One region of the Planctomyces sp. SH-PL14 genome, then DNA from elsewhere that is predicted to be linked to it. Evidence: riboswitches for the same ligand, from Rfam matches in the RefSeq annotation. Region 1 holds a riboswitch; the other holds the start of a gene.

Region 1 (7,405 bases):
CCGCACGGCTCGGACTGGAACTCCGTCAGCAGCAGCAGGTGAAAATGCCAGCCCTGCGGTTCCTGAGTTCGCGTGTGATGGAGCTGACGATGCTCGCTCAGCGCCGCACCGCTTCCGCCGGCTTGACCGTGGCAGTGGATCCAGGGAATCGGCCCGCACCATGAGCCGATCCCGAGCAGGAGGTAGCAGAGGATCTGCACCGTCCGCGTCGGAGAGCCGCTCAGGGGGGAAAGAAAACGAGCCATCACACAATCAGCTTGCGTCGATTCGTCGTTGAAGTCAACGCCGCCTTCCCGGATTCGCAGGCGATCGTCTTCGCTTCGGGGGGCATCCCGCAGGTTGAGGCGGATGTTGCGGAGAAGGGATTCGCCACAGATGAACACAGATAAACACAGATTTGGAAAGGAGACGGTGTGGCGGCCTGTGCGGGGCTCACCCGCGGTCGGCCCGTGCAAAGGCGAGCGAGTCGAGTCATCGGTCCTCTCTCTGATCTGTGTTCATCTGTGGCTTTACTTCTTCTTTTCCTCTTCTGCGAAGTCCGCGGCCAATCAGAACTCGCCCACCAGTTCCTTCCCCTTCCGCGAGAGAAGTGCCGACAAGGTCTGAAGCGCGATGTTCTCCGGACAAAAGCGGACCGAGGCATCGACCATCAGGAAGTTCGCGCCCCCGGCGTGATGGCTGTGGAACTCCTGCCCAAAGTCGCACCCCAGCTTCCCGATGTTCGGGCTGTTGTTCGCAACCTGGCACGACGCGAACCTCGTCATCCCCGCGGTGCCGAACCGCCCGTTCAGCGGTGCGCTCTGATCGAAGTAGTTCTTATGCCCCGCCCACAGACCGTGGATCGCCTCGGGGGCCTCGCCGAGCAGGACCGTGTTGCTCGTGCCATCGAGAATGTCGCGGATCCCAATGCTCGTCTCCCCTGCCCCGCGGATGACGCCGCGGCCGAAGCCGTCGGTGTCCCCCAGGTCGGCGTACGAGTTCTGGCAGTTGCTCATCGGGTAGCAGCGGAGCCCCCGCTCACCCCAGTTTCCGCCGTAGTCGCTCCGTCCCATCTTCGGATGGGTCGCGTTGTCGCCATTCGACTTCAGGTCGCCGGCGCCCGGGTTCGAGGGGCAGATAAAGACCGGCAGGACCGTCGCGCAGAGCGCCGCGTTATCGGCGTGAAGGTAAGGCTCATTCTGGTTGTATCGGTGAAAGAGCCCCGTCTGATCGAGATGTGGCAGGATCGCGTTCCCCCAGCTCACGACGCGACCGGCGCGGGCCCCGGCGGTGACCCACAGCGCGGGGGATCCCATCCCGCCGCCATAGCCCCCCTTCGGAAACATCCCGCACGACTCGTGGTAGTTGTTGAGTGCCAGGCCGAGCTGCTTGAGGTGATTGCGGCACTGGGTCTGCCGCGCCGATTCCCGGGCCTGCTGCACCGCCGGGAGGAGGATGGCTACGAGGACCGCAATGATGGCGATCACGACGAGCAGCTCGATGAGGGTAAACCCGCGATACCGGGAATTCCGGCGCGAGAGAGACCGGCGCGCGCAGCCACAGACAGAAGCGTAAGACATGGAGAGCCGTCCTTTCCGGGCCAGGCGGTTCGGCCGCGCGGAAAGGCACCGATGTCGACAATGACACCTGGGACATGCCCTCCACGGATGTCTTCAGGCCGAAACATCGCATGGCAGTCCCGTCGGGCCGTATTCTGGCTTGCGAGTCAGACGGTCCCGGACGCCTTCCCACCGACGTGATGTCGGCAGTGGCATAGTGTCCGGGACCTCCTCGCTTACAGCGGCGGTCCCGCGCCGGATTCGCACCGGCTTCCTGTCCGATCCAGGGGATCGAACGCCCAACGGGGTTGAGTGGGCGAACCATAGGAGGGGCGTGCAGTGAATTCAATCCGCCTTCAAAGCACCGGGTCCAGGGGCACCCTGGTGGGGGATGCAAGGGGGCAACGCCCTCTTGCCCGCCGGAGGCCTGGCGGTCGAGAGATGTCTGAAGGAGTGAGTGTCCAAACGCGGACACCGTGCCGGATGCCCCTTCACCAACCCGCGGAGATTGCAAAGCGAGCGGTGAGTTCTCAACGCCGGTACCACAAAGGGGACGTCCGTTGCGTGCCAAGGTTCCTCACAGGAGTGCCTCCGGCGGCAAGGGGTTGCCCCCTTGACCCCGGCTGCCGTCGCACGTTGGGTCTGAGGAAGCAAAGCCGTGCCGGCAAGATCGCGGTGCTTGTGAACTTGAGCCTTAGGCGGCTTTGTGAATCCGCCGAAGGAGGCCGTTGACATTCCGTTAACCCACGATATCTTGCCTCGCGTTGCTGGTCGGGCACCATCACTTGTGGTGTCCGCGAAAGAGGGAACACCGGTGCAAAACCGGGACTGCCCCGCAGCGGTAAGCGGAAACGACCGCCGTCATGGCACTGGATCTTCAGGTCCGGGAAGCGACGGCCAGTAGGCGCGAGCCCCCCTTCATCAGTCCGATGGAGACGGGAACTCGCACGTCCGCGAGTCCGAAGACCTGCCGGCAACGGAGCGGTGTGGCGTTCACGAGGAAGGGCAGTTGTTGCTGCCAGCCCACCCCGCTGTCGAACGGAGCCTTCGTGGGAAAGGGCGGCCGAGGATGATGTCTGGCGGTATCGCTTTACGCGCATCGAGTGTCCGGCTTGGGACACCCCCTCTGTTCTCCCGGCTCCCGCGGGGCGTTTCTAAACGCACCTCCGCACTCTGGCCGTCCCGCGACGGCTGAGCCCTCGTGAGTGTCTCTCCTCCGGACCGCTGAACCGATTCTCTTCAGCGATCTCTCGGTTCGATCCAACGCGCCCCCGTTGCGTCGGCCGTTCACCTACTTTCCTCTCTTCGGACTGGATGGATTCATGCTGCGCGCCCCTCACGAATGGGTTGTCCGCAAACGCGACGGCCGAGTCGTCTCCTTCGACCTGGCCCGGATTCAGAACGCCATCGCCAACGCCTTCCGCGCCGAGCTGAACCTCGCCGCCGGTCAGCCGCTCGACGCGGATGTCCAGCAGGAGATCGCCGATGTGGCGCGGTCGGTCGGCGACGACATCGGCGTAGCGGCCAGCCGGCCCGAGGGGATCGATGTCGAGAGAATCCAGGACCTCGTGGAGATGGGGCTCATGGCCTGCGGCCAGTACCGCGTCGCCCGCCGCTACATCATCTACCGCTCCGAGCACGCCAAGATGCGGCTCATCCGGGGCGAGGTTCCGGTCGCCGACGAGACGCCGGTCGTCCATGTCGTCCTGCCGGACGGAACCCGCGTCCCGTTCGATCCGCAGCGGGCCCGGAAGCGGATCGCCGAGGCGTGCCGCGGGTTCGAGACGATCGTCTCCGTCGATGAGCTGGTCGACGAAGTCATCCGCTCTGTCTTCGACGGGATCGCGCTCGCCGAGGTGTACCGCGTCCAGATCCTCGCCGCCCGATCACGGATCGAGCGCGATCCGGCGTTCGACGTCGTTGCCTCGCGGCTGATGCGAAACGTCATTTATCAGGAGGTCCTCGGCGAGACGCCTGAGGCCCGGTCGCTGACGGCCGTGCACCGAGACCAGTTTGAGCATTCGATCATCGATGGGATCCGGGCGGGACGACTCGCGCCGGAACTGCGGAGCTTTGATCTCGGCCGCCTGGCCGTGGCGATGAAGCCGGAGCGGGACGACCAGTTCCGCTACCTGGGCCTGCAGGCGATTTATGACCGCTACCTGCTGCATATCGGCGGGCGGCGCATCGAGACACCGCAGTTCTTCTGGATGCGGGTCGCGATGGGACTGGCGATCCAGGAGCCGGAGGACCGCGAAGCCCGGGCGATCGAGTTCTACGAAGTGCTCTCGACGTTCCGGTTCACCTCCGCCACGCCGACGCTGTTCAACTCGGCGACACCGCATCCGCAGCTCAGTTCGTGCTACCTGAGCACCGTCGACGATGACCTGGAACACATTTTCAAGGTCGTCTCGGATAACGCGAAGCTCTCGAAGTGGGCCGGCGGTCTCGGGAACGACTGGACCCGCATCCGGGCCACGAACTCGCATATCCACGGGACGAACGGAAAGAGCCAGGGAGTCATCCCGTTTCTCAAGGTGGTGAACGACGCGGCTGTCGCGGTGAACCAGGGAGGCAAGCGGAAGGGGGCGGTCTGCTCGTATCTCGAAACGTGGCACCTCGACGTCGAAGAGTTCCTTGACCTCCGCAAGAACACCGGAGACGAACGCCGCCGCACGCATGACATGCATACGGCAAACTGGATTCCCGACCTGTTCCTCCAGCGGGTCCGGCAGAACGGCTCCTGGACCCTGTTCAGCCCCGACGAAGTACCGGACCTGCACGATCTCTACGGCCGCGCGTTCCAGGAACGGTACGAGCATTACGAGCGGCTCGCCGACGGGGGGGAGATCCCGCTCTTCCGGCGGCTGCCTGCCGCGGAGCTGTGGCGGAAGATGCTCACCCGTCTGTTCGAAACGGGGCATCCGTGGATCACGTTCAAGGATCCCTCGAACATCCGCTCGCCGCAGGACCATGTCGGCGTCGTCCACAGCAGCAACCTCTGCACCGAGATTCTGCTGAACACGTCGGCCCAGGAGACCGCGGTTTGCAACCTGGGGTCGATCAACCTCAAGGCCCACGTCGTCGACGGCCGGTTCGATCTCGAACTGCTGGCCGACACGGTCCGGACGGCGGTCCGGATGCTCGACAACGTCGTCGACATCAACTTCTACCCGACACCTGAGGCCGAGCGGTCGAACCGCCGGCACCGCCCGGTCGGACTGGGGATCATGGGGTTCCAGGACGCGCTCCAGGCCCTGGGGATCAGCTATGCCAGCGACGCGGCGGTCGAATTCTCTGACCGGAGCATGGAAGCGATCGCCTACCACGCTATCTCCGCGTCGGCAGACCTGGCCCGCGAACGGGGTGCCTACGCGACCTACGCCGGCTCGAAGTGGGACCGCGGACTGCTGCCGCTCGACACGCTCGACCTCTTAGAGCAGAACCGCGGCGAGGCGATCCAGGTTGACCGCTCGTCGGCCCTTGACTGGCAGCCGGTCCGGGAAGCGATTGCCGCCCACGGGATGCGGAACAGCAACGTCCTCGCCATCGCTCCGACCGCCACGATCTCGACGATCATCGGCGTCACGCAGTCGATCGAGCCCGCCTACAAGTACCTCTATGTGAAGAGCAACCTCTCGGGTGAGTTCACGCAGGTCAGCGACGTCCTTGTCGACGAATTGAAGCGGCTCGACCTGTGGGACGCTCAGATGCTGGAGGAGATCAAGTACTACGACGGCTCGATCCAGAACATCGGGCGGATCCCGCTCGAGATCCGGCGACGGTATCTCACGGCGTTCGAACTGGAGCCGAAGTGGCTCATCGAGTGTGCCTCCCGCCGCCAGAAGTGGATCGATCAGGGGCAGTCGCTCAATCTCTACCTCGCCGAGCCGAGCGGGCGGAAGATGCACGACATGTACTTCCTCGCCTGGGACAAGGGGCTCAAGACGACCTATTACCTTCGGACCCTTGCCGCAACGCAGGTCGAGAAGTCGACTGTCGACGTCAACCGCTTCGGCATCCAGCCCAAGTGGATGAAGAACAAGAGTGCTTCGAGCGAGGTCGAGGTCCGCCGCGACGGGGGTTCGGCCGAGTCGAACTCCCTGGAAGCCGCCGTTCCGCAGGCCGGCGCGATGTGTCCCATCGACGACCCCGGCTGCGAGTCATGCCAGTAGAACCGGACAACATGCCCGCTACCAGCCGGCTCTTTCTCGACCTCGGTTTTCAGGTGTGGCACATCCCCGGCGTCTCCCGCGCGTGGAAGCGCGAGTACGCCGACGGCAGCTTCCTCCTGATCACCGACGCCGGCGGGTACGACCTCCCCGAGCCGGCCGGCCCGTGGAGCGGGATCTACCTCTCGCATCGGGACGAGTTCCTCGAACTCGCTCCTTTGGCCCGGCGGATGAAAGAGATCGTCCGCTGGATCCGCCACACCGAGCGGCTGTGCCTCCATCGTGCTACTGCTCTCGAGGCCTCCGATCCGCCCCGCTGCTCCAACAAGTGTCCCATGGACCGGAGTTGAAGACTCCTGCGTCGAACGTCCCCCTTCTCACCCCGTCTGCGGCAGGGAATGTCGCATCACGATCCGAACGAAAGACCGCCCATGTTCCTCTCCGAGACGCTCGCTCCCTCGACGGCCTCCGCTCCCTCCTCCGCAGCCGCCGGGCTCGGCCGGATCGATGCCAGTTCGAAGCGGCTCATCAGTTGCCATCAGGTCGACGTCAACCAGCTCATGCCGCTCAAGTACAAGTGGGCGTGGGAGCACTACGTCAACGCCTGTGCGAACCACTGGATGCCGACCGAAGTCGCGATGAACAAGGACATCGAGACGTGGCGGTCGAGCAAGCTCACGCCGGACGAGCGGCGGGTGATTCTGCGGAACCTGGGGTTCTTTGCGACCGCCGAGAGCCTTGTCGGCAACAACCTTGTCCTGGCGATCTTCCGCCATGTGACGAACGCCGAGTGCCGCCAGTACCTCCTGCGGCAGGCCTTCGAAGAAGCCGTGCACACGCATACGTTTCTGTACGTCGTGGAGAGCCTGGGCCTCAATGAGGGGGAGGTTTTCAACATGTATCACGAGGTGCCGGCGATCGCGAAGAAGGACGACTTCGAGATGGAGCTGACGACGGAGATCCTCGATCCGAGTTTCACGACTGACACTTTTGAAGGGGCTCAGGCGTTTCTGAAGAACCTGATCGGTTATTACCTGATCATGGAGGGAATCTTCTTTTACACCGGGTTCGTGATGGTGCTGTCGTTCCACCGACGGAACCTGATGACGGGGATTGGGGAGCAGTTTCAGTACATCCTGCGGGACGAGACGATCCACTTGAACTTCGGGATCGACCTCATCAACGGGATCCGGAATGAGAATCCGCATCTTTGGACGGCCGAGTTCCAGCAGGCGATGGTAGATCGGATCCGGCAGGCGGTGGAGTTGGAGATTGAGTATGCCCGCGACTGTCTGCCGCGGGGGATTCTGGGGCTCAATGCCGAACTGTTCCGGGACTATGTTCAGTTCATTGCGGATCGTCGGCTGGAGCGGATCGGGTTGCCGACGCAGTATGGGTCGTCGAACCCGTTTCCTTGGATGAGTGAGACGATGGATCTGTCGAAGGAGAAGAATTTCTTCGAGACGCGGGTGACGGAGTATCAGAGTGCGTCGACGCTGAGCTGGGACTGAGAACGGCGCCCTTGCCGGAACGGCGTCCATAGCTCAAACCCAATGTGCGACGGCAGCTTGGGGTCAAGGGGGCCACGCCCCCTTGCCGCCGGAGGCATTTTCGTTGAGGAACCGTGGGACACAACGGACGTCCCCTTTGTGGGACCGGCGTTGAGGACTCACCGCTCGCTCCGCACGCAGCGGG
Region 2 (7,405 bases), 1.9 Mb from region 1:
GAAGAGGGGGAGGATGAAGTCCGACGGGGCGAGGTTCGTCTCGCGGACCATTTCGCGAAGGCGGGGATGGCTGCGAAGCCGTCGCAGGCGGATCTGAGGAAACATGGCGCTCCCGACGTTTCGGAACCGGCATCGACCGGAAGTCTTCATCATACGGTTCGATCAGGGCCCACGCGACGAGAGCCGATGATTCGCCCGACTTGCCTGGCCGATCGTCACGGCCGAGCCAGGGCGAGCCCCGAAGACGAGACCAGGGCCGATCCCGACGTCTCCGCTGCCGCCGGCCGCAGCCTCTGAGAACCGAGCCGAGAGGAGCCGGCCAGGTCGTCGCGAAGCTTCGTCGCCGCGATGGCGAGGCGGTCGATCTCTCCCGTCCGCCGCGCGGCATCCTGGCAGGCCCCTTCGACCTGCGGAAACAGCCCCTGAGAGAGATGCAGGTCGACGAGCTCTTCCGCCAGGCCGACGACGCGTTGGTTGAGCCCCCGCCGCAACCGGTGGGCGAAGAGCATCACCAGAACGCCCCCCCAGAGGGCCAGGAAGACGATCGCCGGAACATAGAAGTCGGTCGAGAGAAACGCCCGCTCGTAAACCAGCGAGTCGTAGAAGAAGTTCCGGCCGATGCGGTAGAGCAGGAACAGCGGGAAGGCGACAAACGTGACTTCGTAGAGAACGCGGATCCACCAGCGGGAGTTCCGTTCCGAGAGATCACGGATGATCTCTTCCAGCCGCTGCCCGACGTCGACGAGGAACTGCTTCTCGACGACCGCCGCCTCCCGCCGCAGGTCGCGGATCGAACGCCCCTGGCCGAGCGTTCCCGAGAGCTCGGCCGCATGGACGTGCCCCTCGATCACCAGCTCCGCTTCGCGAAGGTCGTTGTCCTCGATCCCGAAGGCGCTGACCCGCTCCAGCCGGTCCTCCGCCTCCTGCGACTGGAGCTTGCTCTCGATCCATCGCGCCCCGTGGACCACCCCCAGGAGCGCCATCTGGGCGGTCGTACGGGCGCGGTAGAGACTCATCGACGTCAGGAGCGCCCCCAGGCCGTTGTAGACCCGGAGGACCGAGGAAAAGGGGCTCATCCCCCAGGTGTCGGTCACCGCCCCCAGGAGCCGCCGCTCCCACAGGTTCCGGTTGGCCAGCAGGTCTTCGCAGAGCCGCGTCGTCATCCGCCGGCCCATCGCCTCCCGCTGCACTTCGAGAGCCTTCTCGAGCAAGCGGACTCCGTCGAGCCCCTCCTGAAGCTGTTCGCGGGACCGGGTCAGGGCGGCGTGCAGCAGGTCGACGACGTTCGCCCGCCGGACCCGCACCCGCTCCGACGCCCCGAGCTGCCGGATCAGGAGCTCGATCAGGCGGCCCATCTCCCCGGACGGACGCTGGCCGCTCTGTTGCTCGCGGAGGGCCTTCACGGAATCGACGAAGAAGACGTCGGGGACCTCATAGTGGCTCCGGAGCTGCTGCCGCCAGTCGTCCCGGATGTCCTCGTCGAGATCGGCGTGCGTCTGGACGAAGACGAGCCGGCATCCGGCCGCCGCCTGTCCCAGTTCCGTCACAACGCGGTTCGAGCGGTACTTCTGCTGGGTCGAGCAGTAGATCAGCACATCGCAGTAGGGCAGCAGCGCGTGCAGCCGGGCGAGGTTGCTGCCGGCGGTCTCGGTCTCGTTCGTGTCCGGGTCGGGACAATCGAGGATCACGATGTCGCGGAGGATCTCGGCGTCCCGCTGGACCAGCTCGCACTCATCGAGCGGCAGGCCGAGGAGCCGGGCGTCGGTCTCGGTGTGGCAGATGATCTGCGGCTTCTTGGTCGTCGGCCGCTGCCGCCCCGAAGCAGTCACCTCGGCCCCGACGAGAGCGTTGACGAGCGTGCTCTTCCCGGTCCCTGTCCCGCCGAAGGTCGCGACAACGAGCGGCGTCTCCAGGCGGATCCGCAGCGTTTCGACGCGAGTCAGCACACGGCGGAGGAGAGCCTGGCTCCGCTGGACCGGCACCCAGGGGGACTCCTGCGCGGCCCAGGTCTGCACGCGGTCCCGCAGATCGTCGATCTGCGCCAGCATTTCGAGTTGGACCAGTTCGGCCGACATTGCTCCATCCCCCGCCCCACCATCCCCGCAACCAACCGGTCGCAAGGGGGGACGTTCTCAGGCATCGTAACGCGACACCCCCGAGAACGCATCGAGGCCAGGAACGGCGGCCGCCGCCATTCGGATCACTTGGCAGGAGCGGTCGGCCAGGGCCCGTTGGCCGTCATGACATCTCCCGACTTGGGACACTTCGCCGCGGCCGGGTTTCGCTGGAGAACTTCCACCGGAGGGGCCGGATACCACTTCTGGCAGGTCGGGCAGTACAGCGCGGGGATGAGCGTCCGCTCGCCGCTGTCGGGATGAAGGGCCGGGAACTCGCGAGAGATGTTGGCGACGAACGGCTGCTCGGTCGCGGTGTCGATATAGACCATCTGCCCCCCGCGCTCGGGGTCGGCCGGAGTTTCCGCGGCGCAGGAACAGCACAGTGCGAGCGCGACAAATATCAGAAACCGCATGACCGCCTCGCGGAATGGACTGAACCTCGCTTCTCCAGGTTGCTGCCTACTTCAGGTCGTACCATTCATCCTGGAAGTTCGTATTGCCCAGACGGTCGGAGAGATACCCGAGCTGCTCCCGGTCCATCTTGGCGCCATCGCCGAACGACGGCGTCACGAAAGCCCGGGTCCCGGACGATTCGACGTGGCCGTCGACGTAGGCGATGTTCGCGACGCCGTTGTGCCGGAAGTGCATCGTCGGAAGATCGTTGCTCGGCGGCTCGAGAATCCAGTTTTCCTGCAGAGGACTGGAGGTGCAGGCGAAATCCTCGCAGAGAACCGCCGCGCTATCGGCAAAGGCGATCGTTTGCGTCGTCTGCTTCACGTCCGCAAGACGGACGCTGAGCTGCTTCGCCGACGGCTGAGCGGCCCAGCTCGGCGGAAGGTAGTCCAGCCCCCCGCTCCGGGAGAGGAAGTAGCCGTTGTAGGCGTATCCGCTCGCCGGCCGCCCGAACCGCACTTTCTGCATCTGCGAGGGGCCGAAGTCCGGACACTGGAAGGTGGCATAGTTCGTCTCCATGAACTGTCCCAGCGGACTGCTCCGGAAGTCGAGCTGCTTGCTGATGACCGGCTCGTCGTAGTTGACCGTTCCGAACCAGTACTGCGCCATCCCCTGCTTCCCGCCGTAGGTCTGCAGGTAGTTGAGCCGTGCCTGGTCCTCGACGATGTAGGGGATCAGCCGGTCGCCGTACGTCTCGGCGTAGTTGTGCATGGCGATGACGAGCTGCCGGAGCCGGTTCCGGCAGTCCGACGTGCGGGCGGCAGCGCGGGCCTGCTGGACGGCGGGGAGGAGGATGGAGACGAGCACCGCGATGATGGCGATGACGACGAGCAGCTCGATCAGCGTGAAACCACGGCGGGACCGGAAACGGGAAGCCATTCGAAAATTCCTTGTCAGACGGTGAATCGCGCACCGGACGAGGAAAGCCGCGCAAGCGAAGCGCGGAGAAGCCCGATCAGAAGGGGGCCGGACCGCGAACGCCGACGCCCTTTCCGCGAGGGGACCGACAAAACAGGCCTCCGCCGGGCAAACAGGCCGGCGGACGGCGATATCAGGCAGGTCTTCTGGCTTCCGGATCGTTCTTCAGTCAGACCTTCCCGCGACCTGCGTCGCAGTGGCGGAAGCGATGGACGGAATCCATCGGCTTCTCAACTGACTGTCGTCCCCGGTTACAGCGGCGGGACCGCGACGGAGTTACACCGTCTTCCCTATTCTCCCGACAACCCTGTCGGGCACCCGATACCGGGGCAAAAGGTACCACCCGGCTGCCGGCCGTCAATCGGCGTCCCGCGATTTCCCCGCCAACGCCGTCTGTCTGGGGCATGTCACCATCGGGCTTTCAGGCTGCGCGCGGTCTCCTCGCCATCAGTGAACACCTAGCATCAATTGGTGTTCCAACCTCTTTGGAACACAGCGGTTGGAACGCTGCTCGCTGCTGACGCTCACTGTTGGAGAGTCTCCTTCGCTTCTCGACCTCCGCCTGGGCTTCGCTGCCGAATTCCCCCGCGACAACCCCTGAACACAAGACCACTACGCTACGGAACCGAGCCCCGCAAGCAGCGAACCACAAAAGCGTTTCCGCTGTCGTTGCAACAACCGGCCTGTTCTGAGAGACTGCGGGACTCGACCGTTTTTCAGAGAAGTTGGACTGAGGCTAGAGATGTCGAACCGGACCTCGTTGGAACGCCAGTTGGGCGAGGCGAAAACCCGTTTGGATGCCTACGGAAAGGGCGTCGCGGACAGCGAGCGCAAGGACCCCATCTGGCGGAACCTCCGCGCCAAGGTTCGGTCGATCACCAACCGTCTCAACGCTCTCTCCGCCGTCGAACAGCGAGACGCGGACCTCGCCGCGGCCAAGGCAGCCGCCGAATAAGACATCGGGAAACAGCCGGCCCGCGACTCCTGTTGCGGGCAGGTTTTGTCATCCCGGGCTGACGTGAATTCACGTTCGGAGAGGTGGCAGAGCGGCCGATTGTGCAGCACTGGAAATGCTGTGTCTCCGAAAGGGGACCGGGGGTTCGAATCCCCCCCTCTCCGCTCCAGTTTTTCTTTGGCTATGTCAGAAGCCGCGCGGTGGGCTCCGTTTGCGGCTCGCCGGCGTGCGGCCGATCCGAGAGCTCGAGCCGGCACCCGTCGTCGAATCTCGAAGTCGGCGCTTCTCTTTCCGATTTCGGGCGGTTAGCTTGTGAGCTGCGCTCAACCCGTCCCTTCGTCGCGTTCGCGATGTTGTTGTGGCATTCCTTCGGAATCTCCTTCTTTGCAGGATTCCGCATGGCCAGGCGCAGTGCGTCAATTCCTACGCTTCTGGAGCAGCCCGAAACCTGGGGTTGCCATCGCCGTCTCGTCGGGCTCATCAAATGGATGACCGGGACCGGTTTCGCTTCGACCTTTGCGTACCTGTTTCTGTCCCGCGCGCCGTGGCTGGCGGCGGCCGGTGTGTTGTTTCTGGGATCGAGCGCGGTCGGGGCGGTCGCCCTTCTTTATCTGCAGGACCGCAAGCTGAAGCGTCTGGCGGAAGAGGCGGTCGGTCCGCGGCGGATCATCCATGTGCGGATCGATCTCTCGAGCGCGGCCCTCCCCCGTCGGGCCTACAGTGAGCCGGATACCGAGGAATACGACGACGAGGTTGATCCGGACATAGCGCTGTATTCGACGGTGCCGGTCCGTCGGTAGCGCGGTTGCTGCTCGCAGTCTCACCGGGTCCAGGGGCACCCTGGTGGGGAGTGCAGAGGGGCAACGCCCCTTTGCCCGCCGGAGGCTTGGCCGTCGAGAGATGTCTGAAGGAGCGCGTGTCCAAGCGCGGACGACGTGTCGGATGCCCCCTCACCAACCCGCAGGGATTGCAACGCCAGCGGTGCGATGTGAGGGAGTCCTCAACGCTGGTACCACAAAGCGGACATCCGTTGTGTACTATGGTTCCTCATGGAAGTGCCTCCGGCGGGCAAGGGTCCGTGTCGTTTCTTTGGCCCTTGACCCCGGCTGCCGTCACGATGGGTTTGAGCTAACGGAGCCGCGCGGGCGAGGACGTCGCTCGAGCCAGCATCCCATTGGGCCTGCCCGCCTGAGCTTGTCAGTGCGGCCGCCCCGCCTCATCTTGCAGGACCCCAGTCGCAACTCGATCAGGCCGGTCCCATGGAATTTCTGCTCCTGCCCCAAGGAAGCTCGGGAGATGTCAATCCCTTCATCGGAATCGGGCGAGAACTCCAGTCACGCGGCCACAGCGTGACCCTCGCCACCGGCGAATACTTCCGCGAGCCTGTCGAACAGGCCGGGCTGCAGTTCAGTCCGCTCGGCACCATCGAGCAGTACAACCGGATCCTCCGCAACCCCGACCTCTGGCACCCGAGCCGCGGCACTAAGGTCGTCTTCGCCGATCCCGACGTCTACGAGGGAATCCGCGCAGGACACCGTCTCACGACAGAGTTCCACGAACGTCACCCCTCCGGCGTCGTGGCAGCCGGAAGCCTCGCCATGGGAGCCCGCGTCGCCAAGGAGACCCACCCCGGACTCAAGCTGGCAACGCTCCACCTCCAGCCGTGCATGCTGCGGAGCTTCGTCGATCCGCCGGTCCTGGCGGGAGTGCGGTTTCCCACCTGGGTTCCCCGCGGCGTCGTCCGTGGATTCTTCTGGCTGGGAGACCGGGTCGTCGACGGCCACCTTTCGACGACCCTCTCGCGGTTTCGCAAGGAACTCGGCCTCCCGGAGCACCACCGCTATCTCAAGGACTGGATCCATTCCCCTGAGCGAATCCTGGGCCTCTTCCCCAAGTGGTACGCCGACGCCCCCGACTGGCCGGGCCACTTCCAGCAGACTGGATTCGTTCAGGAGGACGCCGCCGGCGAGCTCCCGGGCGATCTCAAGGACTGGCTGGACGCGGGTCCGCCGCCGGTCGTCTTCACGTTCGGGTCGGCGATGATCCACGGAGCGCCCCTCTTCCGCGGGGCGGTCGACGCGTGCCGGATCCTGGGCTGCCGCGGCCTCCTGCTGACGAAGTACCCCGAACAGCTTCCCGAGCCCCTGCCCGACCACGTCCGCCACGAACGTTACGCTCCCTTGCTCGACGTGCTGCGACGGAGCGCCCTCCTGGTCCACCACGGCGGAATCGGCACAACAGCGCGAGCGCTTCAGGCGGGGATTCCGCAGATCATCGTCCCCCTCAGCCACGACCAGTTCGACAACGTACAGCGGATCGAACGACTGCAGGCCGGAACCTCCATCCCGAGAGGGAGCTTCGTCGGGCGCCGCGTCGCCACCGTCATCGGACGCTGCCTGGGCGATGCTGGGATGAAGCAGCACGCCACGCGGGCTTCAGAGAGATTTGCCGGGCCCACGGGCAACGAGTTGACCGCCACGGCACTGGAAGAGTTCGCCTCTGGGCAGCCACCAGGACGAGATTGAAGAAGTGCACCCGGAGGGATTCGAACCCCCAACCCTCGGTTCCGAAGACCGATGCTCTATCCAATTGAGCTACAGGTGCTTCCTGACGTGGCAGGAGCGGAAGTCTAACGGGGAGCGCCGATGCCGTAAATGTCCGGCCGTGCCCCGCAAACAGGCCGGGTGCGGTCGCTGGATGGTGGTCGGTGAACGAGGGACGGAACGGCTTTTCGCGATGGATCCAACAGCGTCCTCGCCGGCAGCCGGGGTCAAGGGGGCAACCCCTTGCCGCCGGAGGCCTCTTCCATGAGGAACCGTGGTAAACAACGGATGTCCCCTTTGTGGCACCCGCGTTGAGGACTCCCTCACATCACACCGCTCGCGATGCAATCCCCGCGGGTTGGTGAGGGGGCATCCGGAACGTTGTCCGCGCTTGGACACTCACTCCTTCAGACATCTCT

What was found. A riboswitch is a leader RNA that binds a small molecule or an ion and turns the genes downstream of it on or off. The one in region 1 is predicted to bind cobalamin.
Region 2: another riboswitch for cobalamin. It lies ahead of VT03_RS27155 (prepilin-type N-terminal cleavage/methylation domain-containing protein); the one in region 1 lies ahead of VT03_RS02360 (DUF1559 domain-containing protein).

The regions. Positions count from the first base shown of each region.
Region 1 covers NZ_CP011270.1:563,769-571,173, forward strand. The annotation lists gene VT03_RS02355 (hypothetical protein) at 1-245, opposite strand, end outside; gene VT03_RS02360 (DUF1559 domain-containing protein) at 549-1,559, opposite strand; cobalamin riboswitch at 1,667-1,856, opposite strand; cobalamin riboswitch at 2,290-2,528, shown strand; gene VT03_RS02365 (ribonucleoside-diphosphate reductase subunit alpha) at 2,861-5,713, shown strand; gene VT03_RS02370 (hypothetical protein) at 5,725-6,060, shown strand; gene VT03_RS02375 (ribonucleotide-diphosphate reductase subunit beta) at 6,142-7,221, shown strand.
Region 2 covers NZ_CP011270.1:7,062,845-7,070,249, reverse strand. The annotation lists gene hemB (porphobilinogen synthase) at 1-105, opposite strand, end outside; gene VT03_RS27165 (GTPase) at 216-2,075, opposite strand; gene VT03_RS27160 (hypothetical protein) at 2,201-2,530, opposite strand; gene VT03_RS27155 (prepilin-type N-terminal cleavage/methylation domain-containing protein) at 2,577-3,449, opposite strand; cobalamin riboswitch at 3,607-3,825, opposite strand; gene VT03_RS27150 (hypothetical protein) at 4,231-4,443, shown strand; tRNA gene VT03_RS27145 (tRNA-Ser) at 4,521-4,607, shown strand; gene VT03_RS27135 (hypothetical protein) at 4,842-5,243, shown strand; gene VT03_RS27130 (glycosyltransferase) at 5,703-6,968, shown strand; tRNA gene VT03_RS27125 (tRNA-Arg) at 6,974-7,047, opposite strand.